DNA from 3 places in the Kitasatospora sp. NPDC088861 genome. Region 2 is predicted to be linked to each of the others. Evidence: riboswitches for the same ligand, from Rfam matches in the RefSeq annotation. Region 2 holds a riboswitch; each other region holds the start of a gene.
The links. Region 2 has a riboswitch for cyclic di-AMP ahead of ACIP37_RS09330 (transglycosylase family protein). Riboswitches for the same ligand answer to the same signal wherever they lie in the genome.
Positions count from the first base shown of each region.

Region 1: another riboswitch for cyclic di-AMP. It lies ahead of ACIP37_RS03770 (M23 family metallopeptidase); the one in region 2 lies ahead of ACIP37_RS09330 (transglycosylase family protein).
Region 3: another riboswitch for cyclic di-AMP. It lies ahead of ACIP37_RS10150 (hypothetical protein); the one in region 2 lies ahead of ACIP37_RS09330 (transglycosylase family protein).

Region 1 is NZ_JBIVJF010000001.1:845,605-848,857, forward strand. It holds gene ACIP37_RS03760 (TetR-like C-terminal domain-containing protein) at 1-17, opposite strand, end outside; gene ACIP37_RS03765 (alpha/beta fold hydrolase) at 93-920, opposite strand; cyclic di-AMP (ydaO/yuaA leader) riboswitch at 1,266-1,424, shown strand; gene ACIP37_RS03770 (M23 family metallopeptidase) at 1,437-2,270, shown strand; gene ACIP37_RS03775 (hypothetical protein) at 2,384-3,253, opposite strand, start outside.
Region 2 is NZ_JBIVJF010000004.1:14,679-17,931, forward strand. It holds gene ACIP37_RS09325 (hypothetical protein) at 1-846, shown strand, start outside; cyclic di-AMP (ydaO/yuaA leader) riboswitch at 1,281-1,441, shown strand; gene ACIP37_RS09330 (transglycosylase family protein) at 1,428-2,858, shown strand; gene ACIP37_RS09335 (LacI family DNA-binding transcriptional regulator) at 2,968-3,253, opposite strand, start outside.
Region 3 is NZ_JBIVJF010000004.1:212,334-215,586, forward strand. It holds gene ACIP37_RS10145 (hypothetical protein) at 1-79, shown strand, start outside; gene ACIP37_RS10150 (hypothetical protein) at 99-1,451, opposite strand; cyclic di-AMP (ydaO/yuaA leader) riboswitch at 1,454-1,620, opposite strand; gene ACIP37_RS10155 (esterase/lipase family protein) at 1,855-3,192, opposite strand.

The DNA.
Region 1 (3,253 bases), on a different contig from region 2:
AGTCCTACTCGGGGCATGGTGTGGGCTCTCCGTCGGTGGAAGGCGTACGTGGCGTGGCGTGGCGTGGCGGGGCTGACGTGGGCGGGCGGGGCTCAGGCGAGTTCGGCGAGGAAGGGCAGCAGGGCGTCGGCGGTGGCCTGCGGGTTGTCGGCCATCGGGTAGTGCCCGGATCCGTCGATCATGACCTTCCGCGCGTTGAGCGCGATGGCCTGCCGGTCGGCGACGGCTTCCGGCTCGGGGAAGTCGGGGTCCTTGCTGCCCATGATGACGAGCGAGGGGCAGCGCACGGCCGCGGTCCAGCCGACGGGCGCGGAGTCCCCGCTGACGTGTCCGCGGGTGGCGGTCTTGCGGCCGGGGGTGCGCATGGCGGCGACGAGTCCGGCCACGTACGGGTCGAAGTCGGCGGGCTTGGCGCCCGGGTAGGCCAGCTTGCGGTGGTAGAGGCCCCAGAAGGCGGGCGAGTGGACGGTCAGGAAGCCCATGACGCGGAGGGCGCCGCGCATGAGGGCGCCGGGCGGGGGGTTCTCGATGAAGGCGTCGATCAGGGCGATGCCGGCGACCCGCTCGGGGGCGTCGCCGGCGGCCTTGACGACCGTCGCGCCGGTGTAGGAGTTGCCGACCAGGACGGCGCGGTCGATGCCGAGGTGGTCGAGCAGGGCGAGGACGTCGGTGGCGATGGCGGCGGGGGAGTAGTCGTCCCAGATGATCGAGGATTCCCCGAAGCCGCGCAGGTCCATGGTGATGACCCGGCGGCCGGCGGCGGCCAGCAGCGGGCGGAGGTGCCGGTAGGCGGCGCGGGTGTCGAGCATTCCGGGGAGCAGCACGACGGGGGCGCCGTCGCCCTGTCGGGTGTCGTCGTAGGCGAGGCGGCCGCCGGTGACGTCGAGGTACTGGGTGGTGGGGGCGCTGGTGGCGTTCATGGTGGGCCTCCGGAGGGTTGCCGGTGCGGGGCTTCGGTGCTGCCGCCGATAGCCATAAAGCTAAGGCTAATAGCCTTAGCCGTCAAGCCCTCGCGCCCTGCGGAGCGGGGGAGGCCGGCGGGGGGTGCGCGGATGAAGGGTCGTTCGTTGACGTCCGATCACGTGAGGTGGCGTCAACGGTGCTCAAGGGGGTGCAGGGGTGTCCAAGGGGAACAAAACGCCCGTCGTGCCCCGGAGTGCCCCGCCTGTCTCCGGTCGTCCCGGGCGAACGGCTTGGAATCAGGGCCTCCTAGGATTAACGTTTGATAACGCAGCGCGGTCGTCAACGCCGTACCCAGACGGCACCGTGCGCCGTCGCCTAATCCCGCCGACCGGCCTCCGGGCAGGTCAGGGAGCCGGGGAACCACGTTCCTTGGGGTGAATCGGCGGGGCTCCGGCCCGGCCGTAGGAGACCTTCCTGCTCCGAACCCGTCAGCTAACCCGGTAGGCGCGAAGGAAGGAAAGGAGCGCGCCTCCGTGGCGTCGACGCACACTCCGGCACACCCGGCCGGCCTCGCAGCAGGTACCCGGCTCCTCGACCACCCCGGCCCGGACGGCCCCGAGTACGCGGGCCCGGAGGCCGAGACCAACCGGCACCGGATGCCGCGTCAGGTCCGTGGGGCCTCCCCGCTGCTCGGCGTCACCGCCGTCGCCGCCACCCTGGGCGCCACCGGCTTCGCCTCCGCCACCCCGGCCGCCGCCCCCGCCATCGAGACCCCGGACGAGACCCCGGTCGCCCTCTCCGCCGACCCCGGCCTCGCGCTCGCCGCCCGCATCCAGCTGCAGGCCGACAGCCAGCGCACCGCCGCCGAGGAGGACGCCCGCGTCCAGGCCGCGAAGGAGGCGGAGGCCAAGGCCGCCGCGAAGGAGGCCGAGGCCAAGCGGGCCGCCGAGGAGGCCGAGCGGGCCAAGGCCGCCGCCCTCACCCTGCCGGTGCGCGACTACCACCTCACCGCCCACTACGGCCAGAGCGCCCGCTACTGGGCCCACCTGCACACCGGCCTGGACTTCGCCGCGGACACCGGGACCCCCGTCTACGCGGTCGGCCAGGGCACCATCACCTCGGCCGGCTGGTCCGGCTCGTACGGCTACCGGATCGTCGAGACCCTGCCCGACGGCACCGAGATCTGGTACTGCCACCTCTCCTCGATCATCAAGGGCTCCGGCAAGGTCGGCTCCGGCCAGCAGATCGGCAAGGTCGGCGCCACCGGCAACGTCACCGGCGCGCACCTGCACGTGGAGGTCCGCCCCGGTGGCGGCGCCCCCGTCGACCCGGAGACCTGGTTCCAGCAGCGCGGCCTCAACCCCTGACGCACCCGCGAAGCCCCGGCCGCCGGAACCAGAAGCGCGGCCTCAACCCCTGACGCACCCGCGAAGCCCCGGCCGCCGGAACCAGAAGGCACCGCGGCCGGGGCTTCGCCGCGTCACTCCTGCGCCGGGTCTGCCGGCTCCGCCGGGTGCGCGTCGAACTCCTCCTGCGCCGGCCCCGCCAGCCCCTCCAGGCGGGCGTCGAACTCCTCCTGCGCCAGCCCGGCCAGGTACGCGTCGATCTCCTCCTGCCCCGGCTCCGGCGCGAGGTCCGGGAACTCCTCCACCAGCAGTCGCGGCAGCCCGGGCACCGTCCACTCCCCGTACAGGTCGAGCGCGGCCTCCACCGCCGCCTCCTCGAACGCCCCGAAGTCCCCGGCCAGTTCGTCCGGCATCGGCCGGCCCAGCGCGGTCAGCTCGGCCAGGTTGCGGTAGCTGCGCCGCATCAGGCCCTGCTCCAGCAGCCGGCGCGCGCCGTCGGTGGCCATGCCGACCGAGATCACCCGGGTCGGGCTCCAGCCCTGCTCGTCCACCTCGTCCAGCCAGCCGGTCTGCGCCAGTGCGGCGAACACGGCCAGCCGCTCCTCCTGCGCCAGCTCCCGGAAGCCGGTCAGCCACTCCCGCACCGCCTCCGGATCCGCGACGTCCGCCCCGTACGCGTGCAGCAGCAGCGCGTACAGCCGGGGCCAGGTCACCAGGTCGGCGCGGCGCAGCAGCCCGGCCGCGACCTCGCCCTGCCACTCGGCCTCGGCGTGCAGCCGCTCCTGGCGCTTGGCGTTGAGCCGCTTGGCGGCCCGCTGGTGGTCGGTCAGCAGCCGGACGGCGGCGCCGTACGCCAGCGGGTCCGCCTCCGGTTCGGGTTGGACGTACAGGTAGAGCCGCTCGTACAGCAGGTGCTCCACCGCGTTCGAGGTCAGTTCGGGCCAGCCGTCGTGCATCCTGCCCTCGCCCAGCTCCAGCAGGGCCAGCACCGCGCGCAGCGGCGC
Region 2 (3,253 bases):
GCGACCGCCGGGCCCGAGTCCCGCTCGGTCGTCGAGGAGCTGCTGTCGATCGTCCGCAGCGAGCAGGGCGACATCCAGACCGCCGTCGGCTACCTCCCGGGCGAAGCCGCCCAGGGCGCCGACAGCGACGACCGCACCGTCGCCGAACTGCTGGCCATGGCCGCCGAGGCCGGCCTGCCCGCGCCGGTCCTGGTGCCGCTGGTACCCGGCCCGCACGGATTCCTGACCGAACTCCACGCCCTCGCCGCCGAGTACGGAGCCCCCGTCACCGACGTGCTCGGCCCGCACCCGCTGCTCGCCGAGGCCGTGCACGTGCGCCTGTCCGAGGCCGGCCTGGCGCGTGCCGACCGGGCCCGGCTGTTCGCCATCGCGACCGCCGCGGACGGCGTCGTGCTGACCACCGTCGGCGGCGAGGAGGCCGCTGCCGCTGCCGGCATCACCGGTGTCCTGCTGGCGGCCCGGCTGGCCGTCCCGGTCGTGCCCGCCGCGCTCGACGTGCCGGGCTCGGTCGCCGCGGCCGTCAACCACCTCAAGGAGACCGGCTCCCAGCGCCCGGCGCTGGCCCCGCTGGTGATCGGGCCGGAGGCCGACTCCGAGCTGCTCGCCACGGCCGCCGAGGAGACCGGCTGCCCGTCCGCGGCGCCGCTGGGCGCCTACCCGACGGTCGGCCAGCTGATCGCCTCCACCTACCTGGCCGCGCTGCCGGCGCCCTCCCCCGAGGCCCTGGCGCGGGCCGAGGCCGAGGCGGCGGAGGCCGCCGAGGGCACCCACGCCGACCACTCCGGCCGGGGTGGTCGCGCCGCTCACGCCGCTCACGCCGCCGCCGAGGAGTCGGCCGGCCAGTAGTAGCGGTCACCGTACGTGTGAAGGGCCCGGAACGGCTACGTTCCGGGCCCTTCCCGCTTGTCCCGTAAGGGAGTTAAAGGACGAATGGGTGTGATGTCCGTTCTATCCGTATTTGTTCACCATCGCTCGACGCATCCCCCGATGACCACAGTGCGGACACGCCGCCCTCCCGACGGGCGGGCCCCCGGGCGACCCGACCCACCGTCACCTGCCTCCTGAAGCGCAGACAGTTGCGCGCACCCTTCGCGGGGTTGCCGGAAATCGGTCATTTCCGATCGCGACAAGCGAGGGGAACGACCGTTCTCGCCAAACCGTGATGCGCGTCACAGGTGTTTGCAGTTTGAACTTAAGTCTGCTTAACGTGCTCCCCGTTCGTGGCCACACGAACCCAGTTCATCCGCGACGCCGAGTCCTGCCGTCGGATGTCCTGGCAGCGCGAAAACGCACCACGGCAGGAGCGGGGGACCCACAGGTAAGTCGCCCCGGACCGTTCCCCGGAACGATCCAGGGCTAGGGGTGAAGCCGCGCCCACAGCGCGGCCGGGCAACTCCAGCCCGAATCCGACAGCTCACCTCGCAGGCGTGGGAGAGGACTGCGTCTTCATGCTGCCCACCAACGGCACCCGTCTGTCCAGTCGTACCCGACGCGTGATCGCCGCCGTCGGCGTCGCGGGCGTCGGCCTCACCATCCCCTGCCTCACCTCCGGCACGGCCTCCGCCGCCTCCGTCGCCACCTGGGACAAGGTCGCCCAGTGCGAGAGCACCGGCAACTGGAGCATCAACACCGGCAACGGCTTCTACGGCGGACTGCAGTTCACCTCCAGCACCTGGGCCGCCTTCGGCGGCACCGCCTACGCCCCCCAGGCCAACCAGGCCACCAAGGACCAGCAGATCGCCGTCGCCGAGAAGGTCCTCGCCTCGCAGGGCCCCGGCGCCTGGCCGGTGTGCTCGGTCCAGGCCGGCCTGACCAAGGGCGGCACCCCGGCCGCCGTCGACACCTCGGCCGGCTCGACCACCGGCTCGGCTGCCGGTTCGACCGCCACCAAGCCCGCCGCGAAGCCGGCCGCCCCGGCCGCCAAGCCCGCGCAGACCCAGACCCCGGCCCCGGCCGCGAAGCCCGCCAAGCCGGCCGCACCGGCCCAGGACCAGGCGCAGGCCCCCGCCGACTCCACCAACGGCACCTCGGCCCAGAAGGGCCAGAGCCAGGCCCGGAACAGCGCCCAGCCCCAGGCCGACGACTACACCGTCGCCTCCGGCGACTGGCTGTCCTCGATCGCCGACAAGCACAACCTCCAGGGCGGCTGGCAGCGGCTGTACGAACTCAACCGCGGCACCCTGACCGAGGGCCCGGACTCCATCTACCCGGGCCAGCGCCTCTCGTTCAAGGACGGCGGCCAGGCCCAGCAGTCGGCTCAGGCCGACCGGTCCGGCTCCGGCTCGTCGGCCACGTCCGGCTCGGACTTCACCTGGTTCGACCGCTCGCAGAAGTCCGGCCAGACCTCCAACGGCGCTGTCGCGAGCGCCAAGCCGGCCGCCCAGCCCCAGGCCCCGGCCACCAAGCCGGCCTCCAAGCCGGCCTCCAAGCCGGCCTCCAAGCCGGCCTCCAAGCCGGCCGCCCAGGCTCAGACCCCGGCTCAGACCCCGGCCGCCACCGGCAGCATGGCCGCCGCGGTCTCCTTCGCCCAGTCGAAGGTCGGCCAGGCGTACGTCTACGGCGGTACCGGCAACGGCGGCTGGGACTGCTCCGGCCTGACCCAGGCCGCGCTGCGCGCCGCGGGCGTCTCCGTCCCGCGCGTCGCCGCCGACCAGGCCGCCGCCAGCACCCGCGTCTCGCTGGACAGCCTGCAGGCGGGCGACCTGCTGTTCTGGTCCAACAACGGCCAGAACTCCGGCGTCTACCACGTCGCGATCTACATCGGCGGCGGCCAGTACGTCGAGGCCGCCAACCCGAGCTCGGGCGTGCGCCTGCAGACCGTCGCCAACTGGGCGCCGGACTTCGCCGGCCGGGTCTGAGCACGACCGACGGGTGACAGCCGACAACTGACGGCTGACCCGGCACCCGGGCGGCACACAACGGGCCCCGGAGAGCAACTGCTCTCCGGGGCCCGTCCGTTGACCGTCCTCAGCGCGCGCAGGCCCCCGTGGACCCACGCATGACCAGCTCCGGCTGGAACATGAACTCCCCGCGCTGGACGGCGTTTCCGCCGACCTCCTCCAGCAGCGCGTCCACCGCCGCGGTCGCCATCGCCTCGACCGGCTGGCGGATCGTGGTCAGCGGCGGCTCGGTGAAGGCGATCAGCGGCGAGTCGTCGAAGCCGACCACCGAGACGTCGTGCGGCACCGACAGCCCACGCTGCCGCACCGCCCGGATCGCCCCGAGCGCCATCATGTCGCTGCCGCAGACGATC
Region 3 (3,253 bases), 200 kb from region 2:
CGGCGTGGACGACCCGGACGAGGGGAACAACCGGCAGCCGTTCGACATCACGGTGGTCGAGACGGCTCCCGGTTCCTGACCCGGAAGCCCCGAAGGCCCTACCGGTACACGCGGACGTAGTCGGCGGCGAAGGTGATCGGGGCGGTGCCCTGCGGCGCCGGGTGGTACTTCCCCGCGCCGACCGACAGGTTGAGGATCAGGTACGCCGACCAGTTGGCGCCGACGCCCTTGCCGTCCGAGAACACCTTGGCGCCGTTGACGTACCAGTCCACCGAGGTGGCGCCGTAATAGGTGCCGATGGTCACCCACTGGTCCTTCGCGACGGCACCGGCGTCGGTGTAGTACTTGGGGTTGCCGGGGTTGACGTGGTTGGTCAGCTCCAGCAGGTTCGGGTTGTCGGGGTGGTACTCGAAGGAGTCGACCTCCCCGTTGCCGTTCTTCCAGGTCCAGAAGGCCGGCCAGGCGCCGGAGCCGGACGGCAGCTTGACCCGGGTCTCGGCGTAGTCGCCGGTCCTGACCTGGAAGCCCTCGCTGGAGCCCTCGGTGGTCAGGAAGCCGGTGTTCCAGGCCTGCTTGCCGTTCTCCAGCGTGGTGGTGCCGGGCGCAGCGGTGAAGGTGGCGACCCCGTTCGCGACGCTGACGTTGTTCTTGTTCAGCAGGTCGAGCTTGTTGTCGTCCGGGTTGTGGTTTCCGTACTTGTACGCGGTGCTCTTGTCGCCGACCCAGCGCGAGCCCCAGCTGATCGGGCCGTTGAACTCGTCGGACCAGGTCAGCGACTTGCCGGCGACCGGGGATACGGGGGTGCCGGCCGACGGGCTGGCGGTGGCGCTCGGGCTGCTCGGGCTCGGGCTGCTCGTCGGGGTCGGCTTCGCGGTGGGGGGCGCCGTCGGGGTCGGGGCGGGAGTCGGGGTCGGGGCGGGAGTCGGGGTCGGGGCGGGAGTCGGCTTCGTGGTGGGCGTCGGGGTCGGGGGCGGAGTCGGCGCCGGGGTGCTGGAGACCACCAGCTGCTGCGAGGCCAGGTTGTGCCAGGCCCCGCCGAGGTCCTGCCAGAAGCCGAACTGGGTGTACGTCCCGGCCGGCAGGGCGCGTGCGCCGCTGGTGAAGGACAGGCCGCTCGGGCAGATCTGCACATTGGAGGCGTTGCCCGGGAAGTCGAGGTTCGCACCGGCCGCGTTCCGGGCGCCCACGCCGACGGTCTTCGCGGTGAAGCAGGCCGAGGAGTGGAGGGTCAGCGAGGCGGTGGCGGCCTGGTTGGCGACCATGGTCGCCGGGGCGAGCCGGTCCTGGGTGACGGTCGGGGCGGTGGCGGCCTGGGCGCCGGAGACGGCCGGCAGGCCGAGCAGTCCGGCGCCGGTGACGGCGAGCGCTCCGGTGACGGCGAGGGCGGCGTTGCGGCCCCGGTGGGAGGGACGGGCGTGGCGCGGCGCGCGGCGCCGGGCAGGCTGGTGCATGGCAGTGTCCTCTGCGACGCCTGCGAGGTGAGCTGTCGGATTCGGGCTGAGGCAGCCCGGCCGCCGGTGGAAGCGGCTTCACCCCTAGCCACGGCCCGCACGCGGGAGCGTACGGGCCGGGCGCTGACCTTGGTTCCCCCGCTCCCGTCCGCTGTGGTGCTCGGTTGCCGGCCGGCGGGTGGACAGGACTCGGCGTCCCGGCGGCGGGGGTCCGCGAGGGCGGACGACGGTTGCAGGCTAGGCAGGCCGTCCGTGAACGGACAACCTGCTCGGGCCGGTTGTCGCACAGGTCACAGTGGTGTCGATCAACGACGCTGCGTGGTGGATCAGTTGGGACGGATCAGCGGAGCCGTCGAGCTGCCGAACGGCGAATCGGCGAATCGGCGAATCGGCGGTCCACGGGTCAAGCGAGCCAGTTGTCGACCTGGCTCTCGGCCTCCGGTGCCCAGGCGAGTTCCAGGTGGTTGAGGCCGGTGAGCAGCCGGGTGCCGCCGATCGTCGCGATGCCGGTGGTGTCCAGGGCGCTCGCGGTGAACACGATGCCGTCGCTGGGCCCCCGGTTCTCGTTGAGCACGCCCGGGATGTCGGCGGACCCGCCCGCGAGCAGATAGGTGCGCACCGACGCGGGGACGCCCGCCTGTTGCAGCGGCGCGATCAGCGAACCGGCGTCGATCGCCGCCTGGATGCCCTGGCCGGAGGTGTAGAAGCCCTGGCCGCCGTAGTAGGTGGTCCACCAGTCCTGGGCGGTGCCGTCCACCCCGTACCGGCCGTCCCAGCGGGCGAGCAGCTGGCGCTGGCCCGGGTAGCAGTCGTAGCCGCCGGTGGGCAGCACGCCGAGGCAGGGCTGCGCCGTGTAGGTGCCGTAGCAGGTCATGTAGAGGTTCGGGGACGGCGCGTTGGCGGTGCCGCCGCAGGCCGGCCAGCTCGCGAGGTCGAACGACCAGCCGTGCGCGTACACGTAGTCGAGCCCGCCGTTCGGGCCCCCGAGGGTGATCAGGCGGCGCACGTCGCCCGCGTAGGCCCGCCCCCAGGACGGGCGCACCGAGGACACGTACGCCCGGGCGGCGACCTCGCCCTTGCTCCAGGCCACCACGTCCACCTGCGGGACGCCGAGGCGGGCCCGGATCAGCGCGACGGCGTCGCCGACGGCCTGCGCCTGGAGCAGGTTGTCGCCCTGCTTGTGGGCGAAGCCGATGGCGAACACCCGGTGGCCGGTGCCGGCGAGGTACTGGGCGAGGCCGGTGGACGGGCAGGCGGAGGCACCGCAGGTGCCGCTCTCCCCCGGGTGCGCCCAGGCGCGGTCGGCGTTGTCGTTGGCGCCGTGGACCAGCAGCACGGGGGTCGGACGGCTACCGGTGTCCCAGCCGGTCGCCGAGTACAGCAGGAAGCGGCTGGAGGAGGGCTGGCCGGTGCCGCCGAAGTACGTCCGGCGGGCGCCGTCCTGGTCGCCGCGGCCGTCGGCCGGGTACTGCTCGGTGCGGAAGCCGGGGGTGGTGTCGAGGTAGCGCTCGACCTTGGCCCAGCCGTTGCCGGGGGCGGGGAAGGCGGCTTCGAGGGTGAGCGGGGCGGTGGCCGCCTGGGCGGTGGTCTGGGCAGTGACGGTCTGGGCAGCGGTGGGCTGGGCGGGAGTGGGGGTGCCGAGGAGCAGCGCGGCGAGGGTGAGCAGGAGGGCGGACAACGCGGTGGGGGTGCGTCTGACGGCGGTGGGGGTGTGCCGCATGGGGGTGGGGGTGCGTCTCATGGGGGTGGACGGTAGGACCGGCCGCCGGCGGGCGCCCAGGTGCCCGCCGCACACCGCGCCG